Regions from separate parts of the Burkholderia metallica genome, predicted to be linked through region 1. Evidence: predicted binding sites of a transcription regulator. Region 1 holds the regulator's gene; the other holds the start of a gene.

Region 1 (7,940 bases):
CCTTCATGTGATCGTGGTTGATCACGTGGTAGTTGCCGGTCGCCGTCACGAAGATGTCGGCCTTGTCGGCCGCGTATTCCATCGTCACGACGCGGTAGCCTTCCATCGCCGCCTGCAGCGCGCAGATCGGGTCGATTTCGGTGACCCACACGGTCGCGCCCAGGCCGCGCAGCGACTGCGCGCAGCCCTTGCCCACGTCGCCGTAGCCCGCGACGACCGCGACCTTGCCCGCGATCATCACGTCGGTCGCGCGCTTGATGCCGTCGACCAGCGATTCACGGCAGCCGTACAGGTTGTCGAACTTCGACTTCGTGACCGAATCGTTCACGTTGAATGCCGGGAACGGCAGGCGGCCGTCCTTTTCCATCTGGTACAGGCGGTGCACGCCGGTCGTGGTTTCTTCGGTCACGCCCTTGATGTGCGCGAGGCGCGTCGAGTACCAGGTCGGGTCCGCGTCGAGGTGCTTCGCGATCGACTTGTACAGCGCCACTTCTTCCTCGTTGGTCGGCTTCGCGATCACCGAACGGTCCTTCTCGGCCTTCGCGCCGAGGATCAGCAGCAGCGTGGCGTCGCCGCCGTCGTCCAGGATCATGTTCGCGAATTCGCCGTTCGGCCATTCGAAGATGCGGTGCGAGAACTCCCAGTATTCGTCGAGCGATTCGCCCTTGAACGCGAACACCGGCGTGCCGGCTTCGACGATCGCGGCAGCCGCGTGGTCCTGCGTCGAGAAGATGTTGCACGACGCCCAGCGCACGTCCGCGCCGAGCGCCTTCAGCGTCTCGATCAGCACGCCCGTCTGGATCGTCATGTGCAGCGAGCCGGCAATGCGCGCGCCCTTCAGCGGCTGCTGCGCCTTGTATTCGTCGCGGATCTGCACGAGGCCCGGCATTTCGGTCTCGGCGATGTTCAGTTCCTTGCGGCCCCAGCCGGCCAGCGCCATGTCGGCGACGACGTAATCCTGGGAAGCCTTGGAATCGATAATGGCGTTCATCACGCCCTCCTTTCTAAAAAGTTTCTAGATTGGTGACGTGAGCGCCGTTCAGGAAGCGGAGCCGGCGCGGTTGTGCCGCACGACTGCTTGGTGAAGCCTTCCGAGCCTGGCGGACACAGGAGGTCCGTCGCAACGCTCCTCGGAAAACGGAGGGGATTGTAGCAAATCGGCGCGCGAAATGCGCATGCGCCGCGCGGCAGCGGCGCGCGCGGGCGTCAAGAAAGGGTCAGGACTCCGCGCCGACCCACGCCTGTTCGCGCAGCCGCGCGCGCAGGCGCGCGACGGCCTGGCTGTGCAGCTGGCACACGCGCGACTCGCTCACTTCGAGCACCGCGCCGATCTCGCGCAGATTCAGACCCCGTTCGTAGTACAGCGACATCAGCAGCTTCTCGCGCTCCGGCAGCCGCTCGATCGCCTCGACGAGCGCTTCGCGCAGGTGCTCGTCGAGCAGCGCCGACAGCGGATCGGCGTGATCGACACGGTAGCGGTCGAGAAACGGCTCGTCGTCGGCCGCGCGGTCGAAATCCTCGTAGTAGATGAGCTGGCTGCCGTGCAGGTCCTGCAGCATCCCCTGATACTCGTCGAGCGGCATGTTCAGGTGCTGCGCGATCTCGGTCTCGGTTGCCGAGCGGCCCAGATGCTGTTCGATCTGGTGCACCGCGTGCTCGACTTCGCGCGACGTCTTGCGCAGGCTGCGCGGCAGCCAGTCGTTGCTGCGCAGCTCGTCGAGCATCGCGCCGCGGATGCGCTGCGTCGCGTAGGTCTCGAACTGCGCGCCCTGGTCCTCCTTGTAGCGGCCGGCCGCGTCCATCAGGCCGATCATGCCGGCCTGGATCAGATCGTCGAGGTCGACGCTCGCCGGCATCTTCGCGACGAGCTGCAGCCCCAGGCGCCGTACGAGCGGCGCATATTGCGCGAGCACGTCGGCCTGGGACATCTTTCCTTGAGCGTTGTACATCATGGCCCCTCTCCTTCCGATGGCGCTCACGCGGCGTGTGCCGCGCCCGCCTCATACGACGGCTTGCCGCCCGCGTGCACGGCGCGGCCCGCGCCCGAGCGCGGGCGCATCGGCCAGTACAGCAGGTCGGCGGCAATCTGCCGGTAGTCGCGCGCGGCGGCCGACGACGGGAACGCGTCGACCGCGGCACGCATCAGCTCGCGCGCATGTTCGACGAGCGGATCGGCGCTCACGCAGCCCGCATCGGCGATCGATACCGCCAGGTAGCGGCTCGCGACGCCCGCGAGATTGTCGAACGCGACCTTCGCGTCCGCGGGGCTGCCGACGTGATTGGTCAGCACGCGGAACTGCGCGACCGCATGGGCGTAATGAAGCCGCTTCATGCACGCGTACGCCTCGGTGATCGCCTGCGCGGCGACCCGCGTGACGACCAGCACGTCGTGCGCTTCGCGCGCGAGCGCCGAGAACGATCCGTCGGCGCCGAGCTGCGCGTCGACGAGCACGATGTCGGACGGCCCGTCGATGAAGTCGCTCAATTGCGCGCCGGTGTAGCCGGCCCGCGCGAGCCGCGCGGCCGCGCACAGGCCGAAGCCGGCCGCGACCCGCGTGCGCTCGCCGTCGCGCAGCCATGCGCCCGCGAGCGTCGCGCTGGCCGAATGCACGTCGGCGCGCTCGTCGACGACGAGCACGTCCTTGCCGAGCGACGCGAGCGCCGCCGCCAGGTTCACGACGGTGGACGTGCAGCCGACACTCGCCGGCCCGCCCGTCACCGCGACGATGCGCGACGCGCGCCCGGCCAGCAGGCGCCGCAGCCCTTCGGCCTGGTCGATGGTTCGTTTATCCAAATCGCACCTCGTGCAGCTCGGCGGTGGAACGTGCGGTCAGTGCGGAAAGCAGCGTCGGCATGTCGTCGTCTTGCGGCACGAAGGGCGAGCCGTCGCGCGGTACACAGAACGCGCTCTTCAGCAGGAAACGGGTCGATGCGACGTACAGGTTCTCCGGCACCTTCTGGCCGGTCGACACGTAGTGGACCGGCAGCTTGTAGCGGATCACCGTGTCGAGCACGCCGCCGAGGTGGGTCGCCTCGTCGAGCTTCGTGAGAATGCAGCCGGCGAGGTCCGGATGCTCGCCCGCGCTGCGATACGCCTGCACGACTTCGTTGAGCGTGTCGCCGTGGCTCGTTGCGTTCAGCAGCAGCAGGCGCTGCACCGGCGCGTTCGCGCCGTGCAGCATCGCGATCTGGTCGGACACCGCGCGGTCGCGCTGGCTCATGCCGATCGTGTCGATCAGCACGATGTGCTTGTTGCGCAGCTCGGACAGAGCGAGCGCGAGATCGCCCGCGTCCTTCACCGCGTGCACGGGCACGCCGAGGATCTTGCCGAAGATGCGCAGTTGTTCGTGGCCGCCGATCCGGTAGCTGTCGGTGGTCAGCAGCGCGACCTTGCTCGCGCCGAAGCGCATCACGCAGCGTGCGGCCAGCTTCGCGGTGGTGGTGGTCTTGCCGACGCCGGTCGGCCCCATCAGCGCGAACACGCCGCCGCGCTCCATCAGCGCGTCCTCGCTGTCGAGCACCGGCAGGTTCGACGCGAGCACCGACTGCGCCCAGTCGACGGCCTGCTCGAAGGTCTGCGCGCCGTCGCCCGCCGGCAGGTTGTCGACCAGCATCCGCACGAGCTGCGCGGAGAAGCCGGCGGCGAACAGGTGCTTCGTCAGCGCGCCATGCACGGCGCTGCGACGCTGGCGGTCGTGCCACATCAGGTTGTCGAACTGCGCTTCCATCATCCCGCGCAACTCGCCCAGCTCCTGCATCACCGTATCGTTGACGATCCGCTCGATGCGCGACTTCACCGCATCGGCGACCGCGGCGGCCGCATCGGCGGACAGGCGCGTGCGTTCGGCCGCCTTCGCGGCGTGCGTCGCACCCGGGTCGGGCGTGCGCACGGCCGCGGCCGGCATCCGGCGCTCGGCGTCGCGCACGATGTCGCGTGCCCAGTCGGGCGGCGTCGCGCTCGCGGCGGCCGGCGCGGCCGGCGCGCTCGCCTGCGGCACGGCGGGCGCCGCGTGCGCCCGGGCAATCAGCGCGTCGCGCTGGTGCGTCAGGCGCTTCGCGTGCTCGACCAGCCACGGCGCGGGTTCGGAGGTCGCGGCCGGCGCACCGGCGGCAGGCGCGGCGACCGACGGCATGTCCGCGGGCGCCGCCGCGTCGATCGAAGGCGGCGCGACCGGGTCGTGCGCATCGTGCGCATCGGCGCTGGCGCCGAATACCGACGAGAACACGTCCGGCAACCCGCCTTCGCCTGCCGCATACGGATTGGCGACCACCGGGCGGGCCGGCGTCGCACCCGGGCGCGCGACGATGCCCGGCACCGCGGCGGCCGGCACGGATTCCGGCGCGCGCGACGCGGCGATGCGCGGGCGCGCCGCGGCCGGCGGCGTCACGGCGGCCAGGTCCGAATCGGCGAGTGCGACGATTTCCACGCTGCCGTCATCGAGCGTGCGGTTCGACAGCACGACCGCGTCGGCGCCGAGCGCCTCGCGCACGAGACGAAGTGCGTCGCGGCTCGTTGCGCCGGTGAATTTGCGAATGTTCAAGCGGAACCCCCGATGACGTTAACGACCTTGATCGTGCGTGTGTCCGGCACTTCGGCATACGACAGCACTTTCAATTGCGGCAGGCTGCGGCGCAGGAAACGCGCGAGCATCGCGCGCAGCGCGTGCTGCACGAGCAGCACGGGCGGCAGCCCGAGATTCTGTTGACGCAGCATCGCCTGTTGCGTGCCGGTCAGAAGGTTGTGCGCGAGGCCGGGTTCGAGGCCCGGGTTCGCGCCGGTGGCGAGCGCCTGCGACAGCACGCGCTCCAGATTCGAGTCGAGGCCCATCACCTGCATTTCGCCGGCGCCCGGATACCACTGCTGCGTGATCGCGCGGCCGAGCGCGAGACGCACCGCGGCCGTGATCTCGAACGCGTCGCCGCGGCCCGCATGCTCGGACACGGCCTCGAGGATCGTGCGCATGTCGCGGATCGGCACGCCTTCCTCGAGCAGGTTCTGCAGCACCTTCTGCAGCGTCGTCAGCGAGATCGTCTTCGGCACGAGGTCCTCGACGAGCGACGGCGCATCCTTGCCGGTGCGCTCGACGAGCGCCTGCACTTCCTGGCGGCCGAGCAGCTCGGCCGCGTGCTGGACGACCAGATGGTTCAGGTGCGTCGCGACGACCGTGCTCGCGTCGACCACCGTGTACCCGTACACCTGCGCCTGCTCGCGCATCGCGACGTCGATCCACACGGCCGGCAGCCCGAACGCCGGGTCCTGCGTGGCGGCGCCCGGCAGCGCGGCCGTCACCTGGCCGGGGTTGATCGCGAGCCACTGGCCGGGGAACACTTCGCCGACGCCGATCTCGACGCCCTTCAGCGCGATCCGGTACGCGTTCGGCCGCAGTTCGAGGTTGTCGCGGATATGGATCACCGGCGGCAGGAAGCCGATTTCCTGCGCGAATTTCTTGCGGATGCTCTTGATGCGCTTGAGCAGCTCGCCGTCGCTGTTCTTGTCGACGAGCGGGATCAGCCGGTAGCCGACTTCCAGCCCGAGCGGGTCGATCAGCTGCACGTCGTCCCAGGTCGCCTCGTGGCTGTCCGACGGCAGCACGGCGGGCGGCGCGATGTCGGTCAGGTCGCCGGCCGCCTTGCGGGCCGCCGCGCGCCGGGTCTGCGTGCGCGCCAGCCAGATCGCGCCGGCGCCGAGCGCGAGGAACGCGAAGTGCGGCATCCCGGGGATCAGCCCCATCAGCACGATGATCGCGCCGGTGATGTTCAGCACGCGCGGGTTCGTGAACAGCTGGCCGGTGATCTGCGTGCCGATGTCCTCGTCGGTCGCGACGCGCGACACGATCACGCCGGCCGCGGTCGAGATCACGAGCGACGGGATCTGCGCAACGAGGCCGTCGCCGATCGTCAGCAGCGTGTAGTTGGTGCCGGCGGCGGCGAACGTCATGTCGTGCTGGACCATCCCGACGATCAGCCCGCCGATCACGTTGATCGCCATGATGATCAGACCGGCGATCGCATCGCCGCGCACGAACTTCGACGCGCCGTCCATCGACCCGTAGAACTCGGCTTCCTGCGATACGGCGAGACGCCGCTTGCGCGCCTGTTCCTCGTTGATGAGGCCGGCGTTCAGGTCGGCGTCGATCGCCATCTGCTTGCCGGGCATCGCGTCGAGCGTGAAGCGCGCGGACACTTCGGCGATCCGCCCCGCGCCCTTCGTGATCACCATGAAGTTGATGATCATCAGGATCACGAACACCACGATGCCGACCGCAAAGTTGCCGCCGACGAGGAAGTGGCCGAACGCCTCGATCACCTGGCCGGCCGCGTCCGGGCCCGTGTGGCCCTCGAGCAGCACGACACGCGTCGACGCGACGTTCAGCGACAGGCGCAGCAGCGTCGAGAACAGCAGCACGCTCGGGAACGCCGCGAAATCGAGCGGCTTCATCGTGTACATGCTGACGAGCAGCACCATCACCGACAGCGCGATGTTGAACGTGAACAGCAGATCCAGCAGCAGCGGAGGCAGCGGCAGGATCATCATCCCCAGGATCATGCAGATGAGGATCGGGCCCGCGAGCGCGCGCAGGTTGGTGCCCGCGAACGGGTTCGCGCGTTTGGCGAACAGGCCGGTGGTCGGGGTGCTCATGCTGCGTTCCCCGGCTGGCCGAGCGTGTCGTCGGCTTCTTCGCGCTCGTCGGCGGCGGACACCGACGCGCCCTTGTCGAGTTCGGCCGGCACGTCGAGATCGACCGGCACCGCCGGGAACGCGCCGCCCTCCGAACGGAAGCGCTTCAACTGGTAGACCCACGCGAGCACTTCGGCGACGGCCGAGTACAGCGAGCCGGGGATCTCGCGTTCGAGTTCGACGTTGTGGTACAGCGCACGCGCGAGCGGCGGCGCTTCGAGCAGCGGCACGTTGTGTTCGGCCGCGAGTTCGCGGATGCGCGCGGCGACGAGGTTCACGCCTTTCGCGACGACCTTCGGCGCGCGCATCTCGCCGTCCGTGTACTGCAGCGCGACGGCGAAGTGCGTCGGGTTCGTGACGACCACATCGGCCTTCGGCACGGCCGCCATCATCCGGCGGCGCGCGATCGCGCGCTGCTGCTGGCGGATGCGCCCCTTCACGTGCGGATCGCCTTCGTTCTCGCGATGCTCGCGCTTCACTTCTTCCTTCGTCATGCGCAACTTCTTGTTGTACTGCCAGATTTGGTAAGGCACGTCGAGCCCGGCGACCACCAGCATCCCGGCGACCGTCGTACCGCAGCACACGGCGACCAGGTGCAGCGCATCGGGCAGCGCGACGCCGAGCGGCTGCGTCGCGAGGCCGAGCAGTTCGTCCTTGCTGCGCCAGATCGCGATGCCGCCGATCCCGCCGACCACCAGCGTCTTCGCGACCGACATCCCGAGCTGGATCGGCCCCTGGATCGAGAAGATCCGGCCGAGGCCCGAGATCGGGTTGAGGCGGTCGAACTTCAGCTCGAACGTCTTCTGCGAGATCAGCCAGCCGCCGAGCGCCATCGGCGCGAGCAGCGCGGCGACGCCGGTGAGCGCGAGGATCGGCAGCAGCGCGGCGAAGCCTTCGAGGCTCGCGCTGCCGGCTGCCGACAGCATCCGGCGGGTGTCGAACGCGGTCGCGCGATCGAACGTGAACGCGCCGCGCAGCATCGCCTGCAGATGCCCGCCCGACGGGCCCGCGAGCAGCCACGCACCGTAGAATCCGGCCGAGAGCAGCGCGAACGAAGCCAGTTCGCGCGAACGCGCGACCTGCCCCTCCTCGCGCGCCTTCTCGCGGCGCCTGGGAGTGGCGGCTTCGGTCTTGTCGAGATCGCTCTCGTCTGCCACGGGGCCTCCAGTCGGGTACGGCGGAATGCCGCTTTCCAGTGACACCGATTATTCATGGACGCGTCAAACGCCGATCGGTCGAGCAAAGCCGGGAAAGGGGGGTA
Region 2 (7,940 bases), 900 kb from region 1:
AGGCGCGGAACGCTACACCTACCGCGGCAGCGCCCATGTCGCCGAAACCGGCTCCGTGCCCGTGATCAATCCGGGCGAGGTGCATACGGGTTCGCGCGCAGCCGACGAAGGCTGGTGCTATCGCGTCAGCTACATCCCGGTCGAATTCATCCGCGAACTCACGAGTGCGATTGCCGACCGCCCGCAGGATGCGCCGTGGTTCGCGCCCGACGTGATTCGCGACGCCGATCTCGCGGCCCGGCTCACGCTCGCGCATCGGATGATGGAGGCCGGCAGCGAACGCGCACTCGGCGCGCAGGCGCACGGGCAGCCGGCGAACGACTCACCGGGCGACGCACCGCGCATCTACGATCCGCTCGCCGCCGAAACGGCGATGCTCGACGCGTTGTCGACGCTGATCGTGCGCCATGCCGACGCACTGCCGCGAGCGGCGCCGCTCGCGGCGGACGAACCGCGCGTCGACGCGATGCGTGAACGGCTCGCCGCCGATCTCCTGTGCCCGGTGACGCTCGACGAAGTCGCGCAGGCGGCCGGCCTGTCGCCGTTCCACGCGGCGCGCCTGTTCACCCGCACGACCGGCATGCCGCCGCATGCATGGCGCAACCAGTTGCGCCTGCAGCGCGCACTGGCGCCGCTGCGCGCGGGCGTGCCCGTCGCCGACGTCGCGGCGGCCAGCGGCTTCGTCGACCAAAGCCACTTCACGCGGCATTTCAAACGCATGTTCGGCGTGCCGCCCGGGCGCTGGCAGGCGAGCTGACGCGCGGCGTCCGGCCCACCACCGCCATATCGCCCGATACCGCCCGAGCTCCCCGGCGCAGGGCAAGCGGCCCCGCACCGGTCCGCAAGCGCAAGAACATACAAGCCCGCCCACCCGCTGCCCGCTATCCTCCCGTTCATGGAGGCATACGCTTTGAACCCAATACCCGCATCACCCGCCCGCCGCCCGCTCAACGAATGGCTCGACGGCGCGCGCGACACGATCCCGATGATGATCGGCGCCGCCCCGTTCGGCGTGATTTTCGGCACGCTCGTCGGCGGCGGCCCGCTCGCCGCATGGCACGGCGCGCTGATGTCGCTCGTCGTGTTCGCGGGCTCCGCCCAGTTCATCGCGCTCGGCCTGATCGCGGGCAGCGCGAGCTTCGCGGTCGTGCTCGCGACCACGCTGATCGTGAACCTGCGTCACCTGCTGTACAGCGCGACGCTCGCGCCCTATGTCGCGCACCTGCCGCTGCGCTGGCGCGCGACGCTCGGCGCGCTGATGACCGACGAAGTGTTCGCGGTCGCCTATGCGCACTACCGGCACTTCCCGCCCGGCACGATCGGCCCCCACTACTTCTTCGGCTCGGGCCTCGCGATGTACCTGAACTGGCAGGTCTGGACGCTCGCGGGCATCGGCTTCGGCGCGGCGTTCCCGGGCCTGCAGTCGCTCGGCCTCGATTTCGCGATGGCGGCGACCTTCATCGCGATCGTCGTCCCGCAGCTCGGCACGCTGCGTTATTTCGCGGCGGCCGTGACGGCCGGCACGCTCGCGTACTTCTGGCAGGCCTGGCCGTACAAGCTCGGGCTGCTCGGCGCGGTCGCCGCCGGCGTCGCGATCGGCGTCGCGCTCACGCTGCTGCACGACCGCACGCGCGCCGGCTCGCGCACGGAGGCCGCCTCGTGAGCTACGCGCTGCTGATTCTCGGGATGGCGGTCATCACGTACGCGATCCGTTCGACGCTGTTCCTGTTCGGCGAACGGCTGGCGTTTCCGCCGCTCGTGCGGACCGCGCTCGGCTTCGTGCCCGTCACCGTGCTGACCGCGATCATCGTGCCGATGGTCGTCTCGCCGCACGGCGGCACGGCCGAGCTGACGTGGCGCAATCCGCAGCTGGTCGGCGCGCTCGCCGCCGTGCTCGTGTCGGCCGCGACCCGCCGCCCGCTCGTGACGATCGCAGCGGGGCTCGCGGTGTTCTTTTTCTGGCAAGGGGTCGTGCTGCCGCACTGGCTGCCCGCCTGAGCACACGCTCGGTCGCGCGTGCTCAAGTTTTCGCCCGGCGCGTCGATATAACGGATGAAGACCCGCCACCGGCCTCGGCGCGCACCGGTCAGTCGACGCGGCGCCCGCTCCGGTGCGCCGTGCCGGCCGCCGGCTTGCGCGGGCCGCCATCGAGACGATTCATGGGCCAGATCACCCTTTCCCTCAAGGACGACACGCTCGAGTCCCTGCGCAAGGACTACGACGCGTTCGTCCGCGTGTCGCTGAAACTCGACCCGCAGTTCGCGACACCGTCGTTCGAGGATTTCCTGCGCGCCAAACTGCTCGACAACATGGTGCCGCTGACCGAGCACGCGGTGCAGCGGATGCTGCAGGGCGGCCAGTACGCGTGGGCCAAACGCACGCTCGACAAGGAGTTCCCGGACGTCGTCGCGATCCTGATGCGACAGGCCGGCGAATTCGGCTTCGGCTTCGCGTCGCGCTCCGAATGGACCCCGGACGAGCTCGCGAAGGCGTGCCGCGACTGGGCGAAAGCGATCGTCGCCGAAGCGCAGGGCGACCCGTCGCTGGTCGATCCGCTCGCATCGCAGATCAAGGGCGCCGCGCAAGACATCCAGACCCTCGAGGAACTGATGCAGACGCCCGCGTGGCGGCTCGCGGAATCGCTGCGGCAACGGGTCTACGAGGCCAAGCTCGCCTGCGAGATGAGCGTCGGTAGCACCGCGCGCGACAAGCTCGGCGAACTGCGCGGGCTGCTGCGGCTCGGGCTCGCGCACGGCTCGTTCCAGAAGCAGGAAGCGCAGCAGATCATGGAATACCTGCGGCTGCTGAAGCCGGAGATCTTCGTCGAGGAGCCGTACGACGTCTTTGCGCGGCTCGCCGCATGGCTGCGCAGCGTATTCACCCCGGCTGCCGCGCGGCCGGCGCAGGGGCCGGTGCAAGGACAAGGACAAGGACAGCGCCGGCCGTAACGACACACCCCTGCGCGCCCGACCATGAAAACGGCCCGGTGCGCACGATGCGAACCGGGCCGCCGGATGGCCGCCGCGACGCGCCGCCAGGCACGGGCGTCGCGCGGCGCCGGACACCGCTTACTGCGTGGCGCCCTGGGCCGATGCACCGCCTTGCACGCCGGCCGATGCGCCGCCTTCGGTCGCTTCGCCGGCCTTCGTCTTGGCCGAGCCCGCATGGCTCTTGGCCGACTTCGCAGCATGCTTCGCGTGCTTCTTGGTCGAGTGGACGGCCGACGACCCCGTATCCTTCGCGCCGTCGGCTGCCGCGCCGACCGCATCGGTCGCACCGCCGGCCGCATTGCCCGACGCGTTCGCGCCCGCACCGCCCTGCATGCCGACACCCGCAGCCGGCGTCTGCGCCTGTACGCCGGCACCGGCTGCGCCCTGCGCCGCGGTGCCCGTCTGGGCAAAGGCGGCCGACGTGGCGAACGCCGTCAGCGCGGCACCGATCAGCATCGTACGAATCTTGGACATGACAATTCTCCTCAGGAAGTTGTGAGCCCGGACCACGGCGATGCGGTCCGATGCGCCCCCGCCGCAACACGCGGCAGGTACGACAAAAGACCCGCGGCCCGCACGACCGGTTCTCGAATCTCTCAGACTGTTACCCACCGTTTCATTTGCTGACGAATCGCTCACACTCCCTCACAACTGCGGGCGGCCGCCGGCCGCGCTCGCGCGCCGGCCCGCGGTGCCGTATGATGCGGAGCGACTCCTCCCGCGCATCGCGCACCATCTTCGTCATGCCCAATCTGGATTTCACGCTGACCGGCGAATACGTCGAGCTGCACAACCTTCTCAAGATCACCGGCCTCGCGGACAGCGGCGGTTCCGCGAAACTGATCGTCGCGTCCGGCGCGGTGAAAGTCGACGGTGCGGTCGAGCTGCGCAAGACCTGCAAGATCCGCGCAGGCCAGGTCGTGCTGCTCGGCGACACGCGCATCGCCGTGCGCGAGGCCTAGCACCCGAGCCGTTCCCCCTGCCTGCGACATGGCCATCGGCGCGCGCGTTCGACACGGTTCGAATAAAGCCGTAAGCTAGCCGTCTCTCAAAATAAATACATATAGCGCGGGCCCGCACCCGCGCGAGCGCCCATTCCATGTCGCATTCCGGTCTTACGCGGACGGCCGCCGCGCCGCCGTCCCTGTCCAGTCACGCCGCCGATACCGCGCGCCTCGCCGCGCCGCTCGCGATCGCGCAGCTCTCGCAGATGGCGATGAGCGTCACCGACACGGTGCTGCTCGGCTCGCTCGGCCCCGATTCGCTCGCGGCGGGCGGGCTCGGCGCGAACTTCTTCTTCGTCATCGTGACGGTGCTGCAAGGCGTGCTGTCGTCGGTCAGCGTGAGCGTCGCGCATGCGCGCGGCGCCAAGGCCGACGAGCGCGTGCCGCACATCTACTGGACCGGCTTCGTGCTGTCCGTGCTGCTCGCGATTCCGGCCATCGTCGCGCTGTCGCTGTCCGAACCGATCCTGTTGATGTTCCACGAGCCGCCGTTGCTCGCGCATCACGTCGGCGAATATACGGGCATCCTGCGCTTCGCCGCGCTCGGCAGCCTGATCGGCGTCGGGCTGATGCGCGCCTTCCTGCCGGCGATCGGCGCGGCGCGGCGGCTGCTGTGGGTGTCGATCGGCGGCGTCGGCGTAAACGGCGTGCTGAACTACGGGCTGATCCACGGCGCGTTCGGGCTGCCGCGCCTCGGCTTCCTCGGTTCCGCGGTCGCGACGACGATCACGATCTGGCTCACCGCGCTCTCGCTGATCTGGCTGCTGCACGGCCGGCAACGCTTCCGTCATTTCGTCACCGCCGCGCGCCCGAAGCTGCCGATGATGGGCGAACTGATCGGCATCGGCTGGCCGGTCGCGATCACGTACGGGGTCGAGTCGACACTGTTTCTCGCGACGGGCCTGACGATCGGCGTGCTCGGCGCGACGTCGCTGGCCGCCCACCAGATCGCGCTGAACGTCGCCTCGGTGGCGTTCATGGTGCCGCTCGCGATCGGTCAGGCGGCCAACGTGCGGGTCGGCTACTGGGTCGGCGCGGGGGCGCCCGTCGCCGCGCGGCATGCGGGCTTCGTCGCACTCGGCCTCGGTGTCGCGTTCATGTCGCTGTCGGGGATCGTGCTGATCGTCGCGCCGCATGCGATCGTCGGCCTGTACCTGAACCTCGACGATCCGGCCAACGCGGCCACCGTGTCGCTCGCCGCGTCGCTGCTCGGCATCGCCGCGGTGTTCCAGATCGTCGACGGCGCGCAGACCGTCGCGTCGGGCGCGCTGCGCGGCCTGAAGGACACGCGCATCCCGATGCTCGCGGCAACCCTCGGCTACTGGGGCATCGGTTTTCCGACCGGCTACTGGTTCGCATTCCACGTCGGCCTCGGTGCGCGAGGCCTCTGGTGGGGCCTCGCGGCCGGCCTCGCAAGCGTGGCCGTGCTGATGGCATGGCGCTTTCATCTGAAGAGCGCGTCGCCGCACTGAGCGCGACAACACGCGAAATCCGGGCCGGCGCTATGCTAGTCGGTTGAAGCCCCCGAGACGCCGCGCAAGCGGCGCGACTGCCTCACGATACGCCTGATTACGTCTGTTGCCGCGCGACGACGCGCGGCCTTTCCCCTTTTCTGGAGGAGTGGATCATGAACGAAGCAGTGCGGATGGAACGCGATACGTTCGGCGAGATCGCCGTGCCGGCCGACCGGCTGTGGGGCGCGCAGACCGAGCGCTCGCTGCAGAATTTCCGGATCTCGACCGAGAAGCAGTCGCCCGAGCTGATCCACGCGCTCGCGATCGTCAAGCGCGCCGCGGCGGCCGTGAACCAGTCGCTCGGCGTGCTGGCCGACGACAAGGCGCGCGCGATCATCGCCGCGGCCGACGAGATCATCGCCGGCAAGCATCCGCGCGAATTCCCGCTCGCCGTCTGGCAGACGGGTTCCGGCACGCAGACCAACATGAACCTCAACGAGGTGATCGCGAATCGCGCGAGCGAACTGATGGGCGGCGAGCGCGGCGAAGCGCGCAAGGTGCATCCGAACGACGACGTGAACCGCGGCCAGTCGTCGAACGACGTGTTCCCGACCGCGATGCACGTCGCGGCCGCGTATGCGATCGTCAATCACCTGCTGCCGGCGCTGCGCACGCTGCGCACGACGCTCGACGCAAAATCGAAGGCGTTCGCCGACATCGTGAAGATCGGCCGCACGCACCTGCAGGACGCGACACCGCTCACGCTCGGCCAGGAGTTTTCCGGCTACGTCGCGCAGCTCGACCAGGGCATCCGTCACGTCGAATCCGCGCTGCCGCACCTGTACGAACTCGCGCTCGGCGGCACCGCGGTCGGCACGGGGCTGAACGCGCATCCGGAGTTCGCGGTGCGCGTCGCCGAGGAAATCGGCCGGCTCGCGAAGCTGCCGTTCGTGACGGCGCCGAGCAAGTTCGAGGTGATGGCGGCCGCCGATGCGCTGGTGTTCGCGCACGGTGCGCTGAAGACGGTCGCGGCCGGCCTGATGAAGATCGCGAACGACGTGCGCTGGCTCGCGAGCGGGCCGCGCTGCGGGCTCGGCGAGCTGTCGATTCCGGAGAACGAGCCGGGCAGCTCGATCATGCCGGGCAAGGTGAACCCGACGCAGTCGGAAGCCGTGACGATGCTGTGCTGCCAGGTGTTCGGCAACGACGTCGCGGTCAACGTCGGCGGCGCGAGCGGCAATTTCGAGCTGAACGTGTTCCGGCCGATGATCGCGCACAACGTGCTGCAATCGGTGCGACTGCTCGCCGACGGCGCGCAGAGCTTCAACGATCACTGCGCGGTGGGCATCGAGCCGAACCGCGCGCGGATCGACCTGCTGCTGAACGAATCGCTGATGCTCGTGACGGCGCTCAATCCGCACATCGGCTACGACAAGTCGGCGCAGATCGCGAAGAAGGCGCACAAGGAAGGCACGACGCTGAAGGCGGCCGCGCTCGCGCTCGGCTATCTGACCGAGGCGGAATTCGATGCGTGGGTGCGCCCCGAGCAGATGATCGGGACGCGCTAACGGCAGGATGGCGCGGGGGGCGCGCCGCGATGCGCGGCGCCCGCGGCGCTCAGACCGCGCCCTTCGCCACCTCTTCCGGTTTCATCTCGACGAGCTTGTCGAGCGCGGCCCGCACGTCGGCCGCATATTTCGCGAGCACCTTCTGCTCGTCGGTCTCGGGCACGAACGGCGGCACCGGCACCGGGTTGCCGTTCTCGTCGACCGCGACGAACACGACGAGGCAATCGGTCGTCTGGCGCAGCATGCCGCCCTTCGGATCGCCGGCATGCACGGATACGTGGATGTGCATGCTGGTGCGGCCCGTCGCGACGACACGCGCCTTCAGCTCGACAAGATTGCCGACCATGATCGGCCGCTGGAAACGGATGTTGCCGACGCTGACCGTCACGCAATAGCGGCTCGACCAAACGGCCGCGCACGCGTACGCGACCTCGTCGATCCACTTCATCAGCGCGCCGCCGTGCACCTTGCCGCCGAAATTTACGGACGACGGCTCGGCGAGGAAGCGAAATACGGTTTCGGTGCGGTCGAGGGCGGCCGGTACGGGGGACGGTTGGGACATCTTGGTGGCTCCAGGCGGCGGGGGCGCTGTAATCGGGCCATTATACGTTGGTTGCACTGCAGCAACGCGCCGCGGGGCGCCCCGCGTGGCGCGGCTGCCGGGGCCGTGCCGGGTGCGCACGCGCCCGGCGGCGGTCAGCGGCGCACCGTGATGCCCTGATCGATCGTTCCGTACATCTCGATGCTGCCGCCGCGCTCGCCGGCCGAACCCGCCCCGCCCTGCGCACAGGCCGCGCAAACGAAAGCGGCGGCCAACAAACAGAAAATCGTCTTCATCGTTGCTTCGTGTCACGTGCGGCGGCCCGCTGCCGTCGCTTTCGGCCATTCTACGCGCGCGCAGCAAGCGGTCGCAGCCCGGTGCGC

What was found. The regulator FliA, encoded in region 1, starts transcription of late flagellar genes. The targets are predictions, from matches to a motif close to CTAAAGTTTNNNNNNNNNNNGCCGNTA.
Region 2: WJ16_RS05125 (DUF4088 family protein) is a predicted target of FliA. The motif match lies at 2,020-2,046, and genes of this name have one in related genera.

The regions. Positions count from the first base shown of each region.
Region 1 covers NZ_CP013401.1:222,512-230,451, reverse strand. The annotation lists gene ahcY (adenosylhomocysteinase) at 1-991, opposite strand, end outside; S-adenosyl-L-homocysteine riboswitch at 1,024-1,138, opposite strand; gene WJ16_RS00965 (RNA polymerase sigma factor FliA) at 1,218-1,952, opposite strand; gene WJ16_RS00960 (P-loop NTPase family protein) at 1,976-2,794, opposite strand; gene flhF (flagellar biosynthesis protein FlhF) at 2,787-4,541, opposite strand; gene flhA (flagellar biosynthesis protein FlhA) at 4,538-6,640, opposite strand; gene flhB (flagellar biosynthesis protein FlhB) at 6,637-7,836, opposite strand.
Region 2 covers NZ_CP013401.1:1,126,857-1,134,796, reverse strand. The annotation lists gene WJ16_RS05140 (AraC family transcriptional regulator) at 1-757, shown strand, start outside; gene WJ16_RS05135 (AzlC family ABC transporter permease) at 896-1,663, shown strand; gene WJ16_RS05130 (AzlD domain-containing protein) at 1,660-1,998, shown strand; gene WJ16_RS05125 (DUF4088 family protein) at 2,160-2,948, shown strand; gene WJ16_RS05120 (hypothetical protein) at 3,069-3,464, opposite strand; gene WJ16_RS05115 (RNA-binding S4 domain-containing protein) at 3,734-3,952, shown strand; gene norM (multidrug efflux MATE transporter NorM) at 4,090-5,466, shown strand; gene fumC (class II fumarate hydratase) at 5,622-7,016, shown strand; gene WJ16_RS05100 (acyl-CoA thioesterase) at 7,066-7,578, opposite strand; gene WJ16_RS35215 (hypothetical protein) at 7,713-7,853, opposite strand.